Regions from separate parts of the Macellibacteroides fermentans genome, predicted to be linked through region 2. Evidence: riboswitches for the same ligand, from Rfam matches in the RefSeq annotation. Region 2 holds a riboswitch; each other region holds the start of a gene.
The links. A riboswitch is a leader RNA that binds a small molecule or an ion and turns the genes downstream of it on or off. The one in region 2 is predicted to bind cobalamin.
Positions count from the first base shown of each region.

Region 1: another riboswitch for cobalamin. It lies ahead of F5613_RS05750 (porin family protein); the one in region 2 lies ahead of F5613_RS11010 (TonB-dependent receptor plug domain-containing protein).
Region 3: another riboswitch for cobalamin. It lies ahead of F5613_RS13635 (TonB-dependent receptor); the one in region 2 lies ahead of F5613_RS11010 (TonB-dependent receptor plug domain-containing protein).

Region 1 is NZ_JACCCY010000002.1:159,360-163,454, reverse strand. Features, by position in the region: gene priA (replication restart helicase PriA) at 1-1,394, opposite strand, end outside; gene F5613_RS05750 (porin family protein) at 1,471-2,061, opposite strand; cobalamin riboswitch at 2,318-2,509, opposite strand; gene F5613_RS05745 (TonB-dependent receptor) at 2,709-4,095, shown strand, end outside.
Region 2 is NZ_JACCCY010000003.1:375,541-379,635, reverse strand. Features, by position in the region: gene F5613_RS11020 (translocation/assembly module TamB domain-containing protein) at 1-330, opposite strand, end outside; gene F5613_RS11015 (TonB-dependent receptor plug domain-containing protein) at 390-1,067, opposite strand; cobalamin riboswitch at 1,271-1,470, shown strand; gene F5613_RS11010 (TonB-dependent receptor plug domain-containing protein) at 1,505-3,511, shown strand; gene F5613_RS11005 (DUF5074 domain-containing protein) at 3,532-4,095, shown strand, end outside.
Region 3 is NZ_JACCCY010000004.1:188,375-192,469, reverse strand. Features, by position in the region: gene F5613_RS13645 (cob(I)yrinic acid a,c-diamide adenosyltransferase) at 1-92, opposite strand, end outside; gene F5613_RS13640 (cobyrinate a,c-diamide synthase) at 97-1,413, opposite strand; cobalamin riboswitch at 1,460-1,674, shown strand; gene F5613_RS13635 (TonB-dependent receptor) at 1,724-3,931, shown strand; gene F5613_RS13630 (sirohydrochlorin cobaltochelatase) at 3,931-4,095, shown strand, end outside.

The DNA.
Region 1 (4,095 bases), on a different contig from region 2:
AAATTTAAAGAAACCAGACCATACTTACCAGTCAACGCATTGAAATATGAATCGAGTGAAGGCGTTGCAGAGCCCAGAAGGGTTTTCGCTCCATGCATATTTGCGAGCATTATTGCAGCGTTTCGTGCATGGTAACGAGGCGCAGGATCCTGCTGTTTATATCCGGGTTCATGTTCTTCGTCTACGATAACAAGTCCCAAATCATAAAAAGGGAGAAATAATGAAGATCTTACACCCAATATAAGTAGCGGTTTTTTTTCTGCCCGCAACTTATTCCACACTTCCACACGTTCGTTGTCGGAATATTTTGAGTGATATACAAGTAATTTATCTCCAAATACCTTCGTAAGTCGATTGGTAATCTGTGTTGTAATCGCTATCTCAGGCAAAAGATACAACACCTGTCTGTTTAAAGATAAAACTTCCGATATCAACCGTATATATATTTCTGTTTTACCGCTTGAAGTAATACCGTGTAGTAAACAAACATCTTTTATTTTAAACGATTCATGAATATCAGCATAAGCTTTTTCCTGATCAGGAGATAAAGGCTGCGGCGGTTGCAATCTGGATATATGAACTTGCAATCTACCAACCTCCTTATCGTAGTATTTCAAAATTCCTCTTTTAACAAGCCCATCCAGCACAGATACACTGCATTCACTTTGCTGTAAAAGCTCTTTTTTTGTAACCTCTGTGGCTAAGGTAGGGTTTAGAATATGACTTAAATCCAGGTAAGCAATAAGTAAAAGTTCTTGTTTATGTGCCCTTTTTAGTAGATCAAATGCTTTTTGCAAAGCATCATGGCCTCTATATTCGTCAGAAAGAGAAACATAGGTCTCCAATTTGGGTGCAAATCCTTTTTTCAATTCTTCCTGTACCTCTACTGCTCCGTAAGTTAGCAAAACGGACAATGTGGAAACAACATTACGAAGACCGGTTTTCTTTTCCAGCTCGGATACAGTTAATTTCTGACCATCTGAAAATGCATCCAACACCGCTTGTTCGGCTGGTCTCAAAGGGAATTGGGCTTCAAAATCTTTGATACAAGAAACGGCTGTTTCACTTTCCAATTTAAGGCCGGAAGGTAAAGCTGCCTTGTACACATCGCCCAACTTGCACAAATAATACTCCGAAAGCCATTGCCAGAAGCGCAATTGAGGTCTGCGTAAAACCGGACTGGCATCCAATAATGCATAGATTTCTTTAACTTCAAGTGTAGATTGGGGTTGTCTGTTATGAACTTCCAACACAATCGCAGTGTAATACCTTCTTTTTCCAAAATGGACAATAACCCTACATCCGGCAACAAGTGCAGCCTGCATATCCTGAGGGATGCGATACGTATAGCTGTTGGCAAGAGAAAGAGGGAGAATTACATCTGCGTATTTCATTTTTTCTATCATAGAGAGTTCAAAATAACAAAAAAAGCCGGACTTCTGAAAGTCCGGCTTCCTGAATATTTGTTTTTTAGAACAGAATTGCAGCAGTTATTGACCAAGTACGGTTTTTTCCGTCATTTAGATCACCTAATCCAACTTTATTTACACTATAATTATCAGTCAGCCCAATACCATAATTTACACCAACCTGTAAATGGTTCAACAACTCTACCCCGGCACCCAGATTGACTCCCGCTCCAAAAGATTTTGCCTCAATCTGTGATTCAATTAAATCCCACTTTTTATCGCCTCCAGCACGAAAACTTAAATAGGGACCTGCGGCAACATACAATTTTGCTACAGAAACACCCGTTTTCCACTTTAAATTTACAGGAACGTCAATATAATCCGTCTTCATGCTTTCATCCTCAAACTCGAGACCTTTCTGAGAGTAAAGCACTGCAACATCAATACCTAACCCTGTAACAGGAATCATCGCCTCAATCATTGGTCCAATGTGATAACCTGTCACATTGTTCGGATCTATAACATCATCACTAAAGTGGACCGAAGCTATATTCACTCCACCCTTCACCCCAAATTTCACTTGTGCATTTAATGGAGCATATAATACTCCAAGCATAAGGGCTACAAATACTAACACAATTGACTTTTTCATCACAAACTTTTTTCTTGGTTTCACATGCAAATAAAAGCACTTTTCATTTAGAAAACAAATGAAAAACATTAAGAGTTCAAACAATAAAGAAAGCACAAATCTGATACGCTGCTCACACGTATACAAATTCATGCTTCTTTTCTAATTATTATGGCAGATAATTAAAAACTTGCATAAAGCACAATTCAAGAAACAACAGGGAATCTGTAATAACGATATGATGGTTCATATGTTTCAGTAGCCTTTCCTCGAAGCTTTTGAAATTGTGTGCAAAGCAGGTCTTCTGACTTACTTCCATATCCGAAGCCTTCCCGTTAAATAAAAACAGTGGCGATCAATCCGGTACGTTATGAAGTTTACAGCAGCGGGACTGTCCGGGATTTACACCCGATTCCCTTTTAATCCTCCCCGAGAATACGGTTATGGAACATTGCGTTACAAAGATGGTAAATATTTGCGAATCGATAAAGCAAATCATATAAATTGAATTTATCGACTCATAGAAAATACCAATTAATAGGTATCAGATTTCTCATTTTATGCTTTTCAGCATATTTCAGGTCTATATTTTCATTATTTAAGGTGATTGCATGATCATTTCAAACTTGTGAAATTTGCATAAAAAATTTAATGTAACAATTTTATATATGAGAAAGACTAAAATCACAACTTTGATTCTAACGCTTCTGATCGTCTGCAGCGCTTTCGGGAAAGACGCACTGGTTCCTTTAATTAAAGGACGGGTTGTCGACGAAAAAGGACAACCGCTGCCTGCAGCTGCTGTATATATTGAAGGATCTATGGTTGGCACAACGACCGATAATGACGGATCATTCTTCTTTAATCAGATCCCATCAGGCAAAAGACAAGTAACAGCCCGTTTTATAGGATATAAACAACAGACTCTTGAAGCACAGGTTGCAGATGGCAGACCTGCCGTTTTGCACTTCGAGCTTATTCCAGATGTTAACGAATTGACAGACATCGAGGTATTTGGAGTAAGAGAAAAACAACCCGAAAAACTAAATGCAGTAACTCGTTTACCCCTTCGTCCGAGTGAACAAATACAAAGTATCTCTATTATATCCAACAAAGTAATCGAAGAGCAGGGTAATATGACCATTACTGATGCTGTACGAAACGTTGTGGGGGTTACTCAATTCGCCTCTTTTGGTAACGCGCAGGAAAGTCTGTCAACCAGAGGGTACAGAGGAATCCCAACCTTGAAGAACGGCGTACGGGTTCAGTCCGATTTCAGAGGAGGTGGATTTCTTACAGATATGCAGGGTGTGGAAAGCATTCAGGTATTGAAAGGAACTGCGGCTATTACACAGGGTATCGGGAACGACTTAGGTAGTGCCGGTGGTGTAATTAACATCGCGACAAAAACACCTAAATTTGTAAATGCTGGAGAAGTAAGCTTGCGAAGCGGCAGTTGGGGACAATTCCGTCCTACTTTTGATGTTCAAACAGTTCTAGATAAGGAGCAAGCTATTGGATTCCGTATTAACGGAGCTTTTGAACGTGCAGATAATTACAGGACGAATGTATCAAAAGACCGTATATATGTTAATCCATCCTTTGCCTGGAAGCCAAACAAAAAAACTTCTGTAACAGTTGAGATGGACTACATGCACGACACTCGTACGCCAGACCGAGGAACCGTAAATCTAGCAGCAGATAGCGTGAATGCTTTATATAAAATGCCTCATAACAATTTCTTGGGTTTTGAGACAGATAGAGCGTTGACAAACAATCTTACTTATGCGTTACGGTTTGACCGATCCTTGTCTGATTTATTTAGTGTACGGGTTGCTTATTTTGGATCTACACTTGATACAGACAATACCGGAGCAAGTACTTCGACCTTAAAGAATGTATCAAAAACCGGGTTATACAACTTGCGCAGCCGCTCTCTTACACGTTCAACACGTGCAGACAACAACAGTGCTTTACAGATTGACTTAATTGGCAGGGATGTATTTACAGGAAAAACGAAGCATACTTTCCAGGTAGGATTCGATTATCGAACAA
Region 2 (4,095 bases):
CTGACCTCCTTTCAAATCAACAGCATCCACTACAACCTTGCTTTTCAGCAAAGGGAGCAATTTAACCCTGACCTCGAGGGACTGAAGTTTAAGCAGGGTGTCTGCCGGAGTGCGCAAGGCCAAAACATCCTGAATGGTAAGGTTGAGGGGAAACGACAGGCGCACCTTCGCAATGCGGATATCAATGCCCGTCGAGGTTGAAGCATAGGCTACAATCTTATTCCGGGCAAAGTCCTGAATGGGAGGGAAGTACAAGAGTACAGACAATAAAAGGATGAGTGCCAGTGGCACCAAGAAAGCAATACCTATCCATTTCATCCATCTCTTCATACGCTGGTACTCCTATTGATCAGAAACAAAGTTATTAAAAAATAGGAAATATCATACCCTTATTTCCCGGTTTTAATAACAATGGCTCCGTTGGCACCCATCGCTCCATATTGTGTGGCGTCTTTCAATACGGTTATCTCTTCAATATCCTGAATCGGAATGGTACGCATAATTCCGGAATCTTGCATCGGGATACCGTTAACCACAATCAGTGCATTGGACGAGCTGTTAAAAGAAGCACCGCCGCGTATGCGAACCGCTCCGCTATTCTGAACCATTACACCGGATAACCTTCTGAGCAGACAGTAGATATCCTGACAACGGGTTTTAAGTATCTCTTCCTTGTTTAATGTGGAAGAACTGATCATCTTCTTACTTTCCCGCTCCAATACTTTTTTAAGATTCTCGTCCGGTTCATAGCGATGGTCTACTTCGAAAGATCCTTCCTTAAGCTGGATGGTAAGAAAAGTATAACCCGATACCGGAACTTTCACCGTTTTGCCGGTCTTGTTCATCTCCACGTATAAGGTATCCTGCAGATTGGCATCGGCAAATACAAATACCCCGTTTTTATCAGTCTTGACAGTCGTACCGGGTGAACTTCCTAAACGTACTTCGTAGCGTTTGATGGCTTTTTCTTTGGAATCTCTTAATACCCCGCTAAGCGTATCACTCTGGGCAATCAGAAAATGAGAGGAAAGAATTGAAAAGATTGAGATTAATAAGGTTGTTTTCATATGAATAAGATTTTAAAATGGATAGGGCAGAAAATATAGCATGTTTAATGGTTCGCCAATGGCGCAGATCGTTGCAAATAGGTTTGTTTCATGTTGTTATAGTATTTAAACAGTTGTCTTACAAATATATATAATTATTGATTAATACGTAAGGTTTATAAGATAATTTTATAAAAAAGTTTGTGTATCTCTCTTTTTCTCTATCTTTGCAGTCGAATGATGGTGTAACGAAGCATGTTCATGTTTCGTTAGTAAAAGGGAATCCGGTGCAATACCGGAGCTGTACCCGCAGCTGTAAGCTCAAGAAAACCTCGGTCTACCATTGCCACTGTCCGCCTGCGGACGGGAAGGCTACCGAACTAAGGGAGCAAGCCAGAAAACCTGCCGCAATTCTTAATACCGATGCTTCGGGTGAAGGTGTCGTAAACGAAATTTTTATGCTGAATAAACAAGTGAAAGTATCTTTTTGGGCAGGACTGTTTTGTCTTGTTTCCAACAACGGATTGATTGCCCAGCAAGACTCCCTGGTACTACGCCACCGTAATCTGAACGAGGTTGAGGTGGTAGAGAAGGTGCGTCCCGCCGTAACGCGGGAAGGCACGCCGGTGCAGATGCTGAATAAAAGCGACATGCTTCGTCTGGGAGTGCAGGAATTATCGGAAGCTGTAAAACGTTTTTCGGGAGTAACGATCAAAGACTATGGAGGTGTTGGAGGGTTGAAGACCGTTTCCGTTCGTAGTCTGGGTGCCCAGCATACAGCGATAAGCTACGACGGTATTACCATTAGTGACGCACAAAGCGGACAGGTGGATATCAGCCGCTTTTCGTTGGATAACGTAGAGCAGGTTCTGCTTTCAATCGGACAGGCAGACGATATCTTCCAAACGGCCCGGATATATGCTTCCGCAGGAGCTTTGCAGATTGAAACATCGCACCCACTGTTTGACGATAAGAAGTATACGCTTGAAGGTCAGCTTAAAGCGGGCTCTTTCGGATATTTCAATCCCTCATTCAGATACGGACAAAAGGTGGGATCCAAAGTTGCTGTTACCATGCATGGCGATTGGCTTACGGCCGATGGCGACTATCCCTTTACATTGGTTAACGGAACCCTGCGGGAAGAGCAAAAGAGACTGAACAGCGACATCAATTCCTGGAGAGGGGAGGCCAACGTATATGCAGATCTGCAGCATGCCGGCCGGTTACAGGTGAAGGCTTACTACTTTGATTCGGAACGAGGCCTTCCGGGATCGGTCAGCCTGTACAATCCGCAGGCGCGCGAACGTTTGTGGGACAGAAATTTCTTTACGCAGACAAGGTACGAGAATAAAATAGGAGAGTATTTGTCGGTTAAAGGTTTGTTGAAGTTCAATCATGCATACAACCGATACCTCGACATAAATAATAAATATGCCGGGGGGAGACAAGACGACCGCTATACGCAGAAAGAATATTATGCATCAGGAGCATTGAAATATGTGCCTGCAGATGTTCTCAGTTTTTCTTTTGCTTCCGACTTCTTTGTTAATACCCTGGATGCAACCATTCCCGAAAGTCCCTACCCAACACGGTATACATCGCTCTCAGTGCTGGCAGCCCAATACCAGGATGCACGTATTACGCTTACCGGAAGTTTGCTGGGAACCTATATCACGGAGAGGGTGAAGACCGGCGACCGACCGGCAGACCGTAAACGGATCTCTCCGGCACTAAGTGGATCGTGGCGGATATGGGAAGAGAAGAATATCCGTGTTAGAGCCTCCATTAAAGATATTTTCAGGGTACCCACCTTCAATGACCTGTATTACCTGCGTATAGGAAATACCGGATTAAGGCCGGAACGTGCTACGCAGTACAATGTGGGGCTTACCTGGAGTGGAAAGCCTTTCAGCGCCTTGGATTACCTCCGGTTTTCGGCCGATGGGTATTATAACCGGGTTAGTGATAAAATTGTGGTGATACCCTCTTTGGCTTTTGCCAGAATGATGAATTTCGGGGAGGTATCCATTAAAGGATTGGATTTAAATCTAGAGGCAGGCATGCCGGTTTCCAATAAACTTTCGTTCCAGCTTGCCGGAACCTATACCTGGCAGAAGGCGGTTGATATAACCGATCCGGCCAAGAAGAATTATAAACATCAGATTCCTTACACTCCGGAACATTCGGGTACAGCCTCTCTTACTGCCGAAACTCCCTGGATTAATGTAGGCTATATGCTTACGGCCGTGGGAAATCGTTACGCTCTACCCCAGAATATCCGCGAAAACCGGATCGATGGCTATATTGAACAGGGCATTTCGGCCAACCGTACCTTCAAACTGGGTAAGGCATCCCTGCGTTTACAAGGCGAAATTATTAACCTGGGTGATATCAATTACGAGGTTATTAAATATTATCCCATGCCCGGGCGATCTTTCCGGGTTTCACTTAAAATAAACTATTAATCGTATTAAAACGTATAGAAATGAAGAAGATTGAATTATTGTTAGGATGGTTGTTTAGTGCTGCTTTCCTTTTTACACTGACCTCTTGCGAAAGTGACGACCAACCTGTTGTGGTTGAAATTCCCGAACAGACAGAGGGTGTGTTTGTACTAAACAGAGGTAACTTCAAAGAAAATAATGCCTCCATATCTTATTTTGATACAGAGAGTAAAACCGTTGTGTCGGATCTGTTTTCTACCTTAAACGGACGTAAGCTGGGTGATTCGGCCCAGGAATTGTTGGTCTACGGAGGTAAGATGTATACAACGGTATACGGCTCTTATCAGATTGAGGTGATGGATAAGAAAGGAAATTCGTTGAAGACGATTACATCCAAAAATACAGATGATTCCTATCACCAGCCGCGTTGCATGGCTTCCGGTAATGGAAAAGTGTATGTTACCTTTTATGATGGCTACGTGGGGATGGTAGATACCACAAGCCTGGAGGTGACAAAAATAGCACCGGTGGGTTTAAATCCGGAACAGCTTACCCTGGTAAATAATAAAATTTATGTGGCGGTATCGGAAGGGATGGCTTCTACT
Region 3 (4,095 bases), on a different contig from region 2:
TTGGCTTCAATCCGGATATCATCCTTATCCACCCTCTCGCCGCCAAAAATACCAGTACGACCTTTATCGCCTCCTTTTGTATAAATCTTCATATAACTAACATTTATGATTCCACAGATTCATCAAATCGAGCTCGCCCCAATATAGATGAGTATAACCTGCTATTGTATTCTTATAACGAAATAAATTTGTTTTTGTTCTCACTCCCTTCGCATTATATATAGAAATATCTGATATAGAATCCGTTTGAGGATCTTTAATCCGAGAATAATGAAATTCATGTCCCCGTATATTCTCAATTCCATTATATGTAAATGTACGGTAACCAAGGGTAAGTTTCATATCTTGCATGGTAGCTTCCTGGTCAAAAACACCAACCATCGAATAAAGGTTGCCATCCATTCCAACAATCACCTTACTTAAATACATCATTCCTCCGCATTCGGCTAAAAGATTACCTCCATTCTCTGCATAGGCTTTTATGGAGTGAAGCATTGTTTTATTTTCTGTCAGCTTGTCCAAATACAATTCCGGATAACCTCCTGGCAGATATACCAAATCGGCAGAAGGTAATTTAGCATCATCAAGAGGACTAAAAAAGACAACTTCTCCCAACCGTTTTAATTGAGCCAGATTTTCTCTGTAAATAAAATTAAAAGCATTGTCGTAAGCAACTGCAATCTTAATGTCACCTCTTATATCCAACTCGTTCTGCTCAGACTTATCAGGCAGGCAAAAAGGCATGTTTGATATTTTAAGCAAACGATCCAAATCAACAAACTCCTCTATAATCTCTGCCGCTCTGTTTGCGAAATCATCCATACAAAAAGAATTGTCAATTGACAAGCCTAAGTGTCTGGAAGGAACTTCAAGCTCTTTTTTGTTCGGGATGTAGCCCAAACACTCAACCCCTGTATCCTTACAGGCTTGTTGTAAATAAGCATAATGAGTCTCTGAAGACACCCGGTTAAAGACAACTCCTGCAATGTTTATGTTTTTATTAAAATGTTTATAACCAAATAAAACAGGAGCTGCCGAATAAGCCATTGATTTGGCATTTAGAATCAACACAACAGGGATTCCAAGCAACTCTGCCAATTTAGCGCTGCTACCCTTCATACCGTCGTATCCGTCATAAAGGCCCATAACTCCCTCTGTAATACAGACATCCGCATTGGTACCATATTTAGCATATAAATTTCGGATATGCGATTCAGAGGATAAAAATAAATCAAGATTAACCGACTCTTCACCTGCGGCTAGCAAATGATATTTAGTATCAATGTAGTCGGGACCGCATTTAAAGGGTTGCGCCTTCAAACTCCGATTCTTCAATGCCCTTAACAGTCCGAGAGTAAAAGTAGTTTTACCGCTTCCTGAAGAGGCAGCCCCTACCAACAATTGAGGTTTCATAAATAATTAAATCTTAATTTTATTGTGCAAATATAAATAAACATCTTAACTTTGCCCCTGATTTGGTGATACGATCGCATTCTGCGATTTGTATAAAAGGGAATCCGGTTTGAATCCGGAACAGTACCCGCTACTGTAAAGTCCTTACTTTCAAAAGTTGAAAGTAATAAAAGAAAGCAAGCTCACACCACTGTTTCGAGAGAAATGGGAAGGTCGCTTTCTGGACATAGTCAGGAAACCTGCCAGTCGATAAATAAATTCCGCGTCCTCGGGTTAAAGGATACCATTTATTAACTATTATTTCTCAAACATGAAAAGAAAAGGTTTACTAACAACCCTGTTGTGGGGGTGTGTTGTAATTTGTTCGTTAGCGCAAGTCACGTTAAGCGGAAAAGTTGTTAACGTAAAAAACGGAAAACCCATTGAAGGAGTTAACGTCCGGCTCGAACAAACCACCATTGGTTGCGCAACCAATAGTAAAGGTGAATTTATACTTAAAAATGTTCCCGATGAATCATTCACACTTCGGGCCAGTTGCCTGAATTACATTCCTGTAGAAAAGAAAATCCACGGAACACAATTGAACATGCTTATTGAAATGGAAAATTCAGGCATAAATCTGGATCATGTTGTAATTACTGGAACCGGAACCCATCGCAGGATACAAGACAGCCCTGTCCCTGTGGAAATAATCAACGGGAATGATTTAAAAAGGGCTGGTATTACAAATTTCAAAGATGCATTAAACATGCTGAATCCCTCTTTTTCATTTTCCACCACGGCTATGGCCAGTTATATGACATTAAACGGTCTGGGGAATAAGCATATTCTGGTTCTTATTAACGGACAGAAGCTTGCCGGAGATGTATCCGGAAATGTTGATCTTTCCCGTATTAATCTTAGCAATGTCAAACGAATTGAAATACTGAAAGGAGCAGCTTCATCTCTTTACGGATCGGAAGCAATGGGTGGTGTCATAAACATAATTACCGATCAACCTAAAAACCTGGTCAATGTTACCTCCGAAACCCGCTTTGCTGAAGAAAATCAATTCGATCAGACAATCAATCTGGATATCAACACCGGAAAATTCGGTTCATTTACAACCTACAACAGACGACAATCGGATGGCTGGCAGCTAAACAATCAAGCCATCACATACGACTCAAAGGGAAACGAGAAGCTGACTGAAACAAACAAGAAAGCTTCTGATAAATTTTACTCCAATATTCTGACCCAGCACTTCACCTATTCTGCAACGAAAGCTCTATCGTTCTATGCCCGGGGCAGTATGTATAATAAAGAGAACGACCGTCCAGTCTCGGAATACGACTATAACCTGGCATACAATGATTATAGCCTGGCACTTGGAAGTAAGTTTCTTTTAGGAAATGCATCCTATATCAGTCTGGATTTGTACAATGACAATTTTGAAGGGACCAAAGAATATATCAAGGATGTAAAAGATAAAAAGGGAAATATTACCATAAAGAATGGAACATCGGCATTAAGTAAACGCCAACACTATTACAATGCCAATCTAAAAAGTGTATTTATGGCTGGAGACTTCAATAAAATCACAATAGGTTCCGAATACGTTACTGACAAACTGAAGAATCCGGAAGCACTTGCGGGAGACAAACAAGCGTACACGATGGCTTTGTATACACAAGATGAAATCAAATTTTTACAGAATTTTCAGGCGATCGTTGGGTTGAGATATATTTACCATGAAACATTCAAGAATAGGTTTACTCCCAAGCTGTCACTTATGTATTCACCCGGAGCATTTAATTTCAGAGCAACCCACTCCAGTGGGTTCAGAGCTCCTTCGTTGGAAGAACTCTATTACAACAAAGAGAAAAACGGAACGCTGAGTGCCGGAAACATTAACCTTAAGCCCGAAAAAAGCAATTATTATGCATTAAACGGCGAATTCTTGAGCAGGCTGTTTTCGATTTCTGCGACTGCCTACATTAACAATTTAGACAATCTTATCACCAGTAAACAAGTTGCCCTTACCGAAACAGACATTGCTAACAGTATAACCAAACGTATGGAATACCAGAATGTTGATAAGGCTCGAGTAAAAGGAGTCGATATTTCAATAAACAGCTATCTGGGATATGGAATTTCACTGGGTGGTTCGTACAGTTTTGCGGATGCAAAAGACACGAATACGGATTCACGTTTACCTCGTAGTATAAAGCATTCCGGAAGTATAAACAGCAATTGGAACAAAGTCTGGGACTTTTACACATTAAATGTTAATCTCGCAGGCAGACTTCAAAGTGAACGATTTGAAACCGGCACGTATGGGAATGCACCAGGTTATCAGCTATGGAATCTATCTACTCGACATACATTCAACAACCTGGCAAATTTTATACTTGAGCCCGGTATCGGTGTCGAAAACATTTTTAATTATCGTGACGACCGGCCTTACAACAGTAATTATGCCACTCTGTCGCCCGGCCGCACCTTCTATGTAAGTTTACTTCTTAAATTTCGTAAGTAATGAAATATACAATCATATGCCTTGCCCTATTAATAAGCTTAGTATGTAAGGCAAGCAACGGGGATAATTTTGAAGAATCAAATCTGTTCGAAACAATGCAGCCAGGAGACAAAGCTGCATTATTGGTTGTTCATTTCGGCACTACGCACGATCTTACCAGAAAA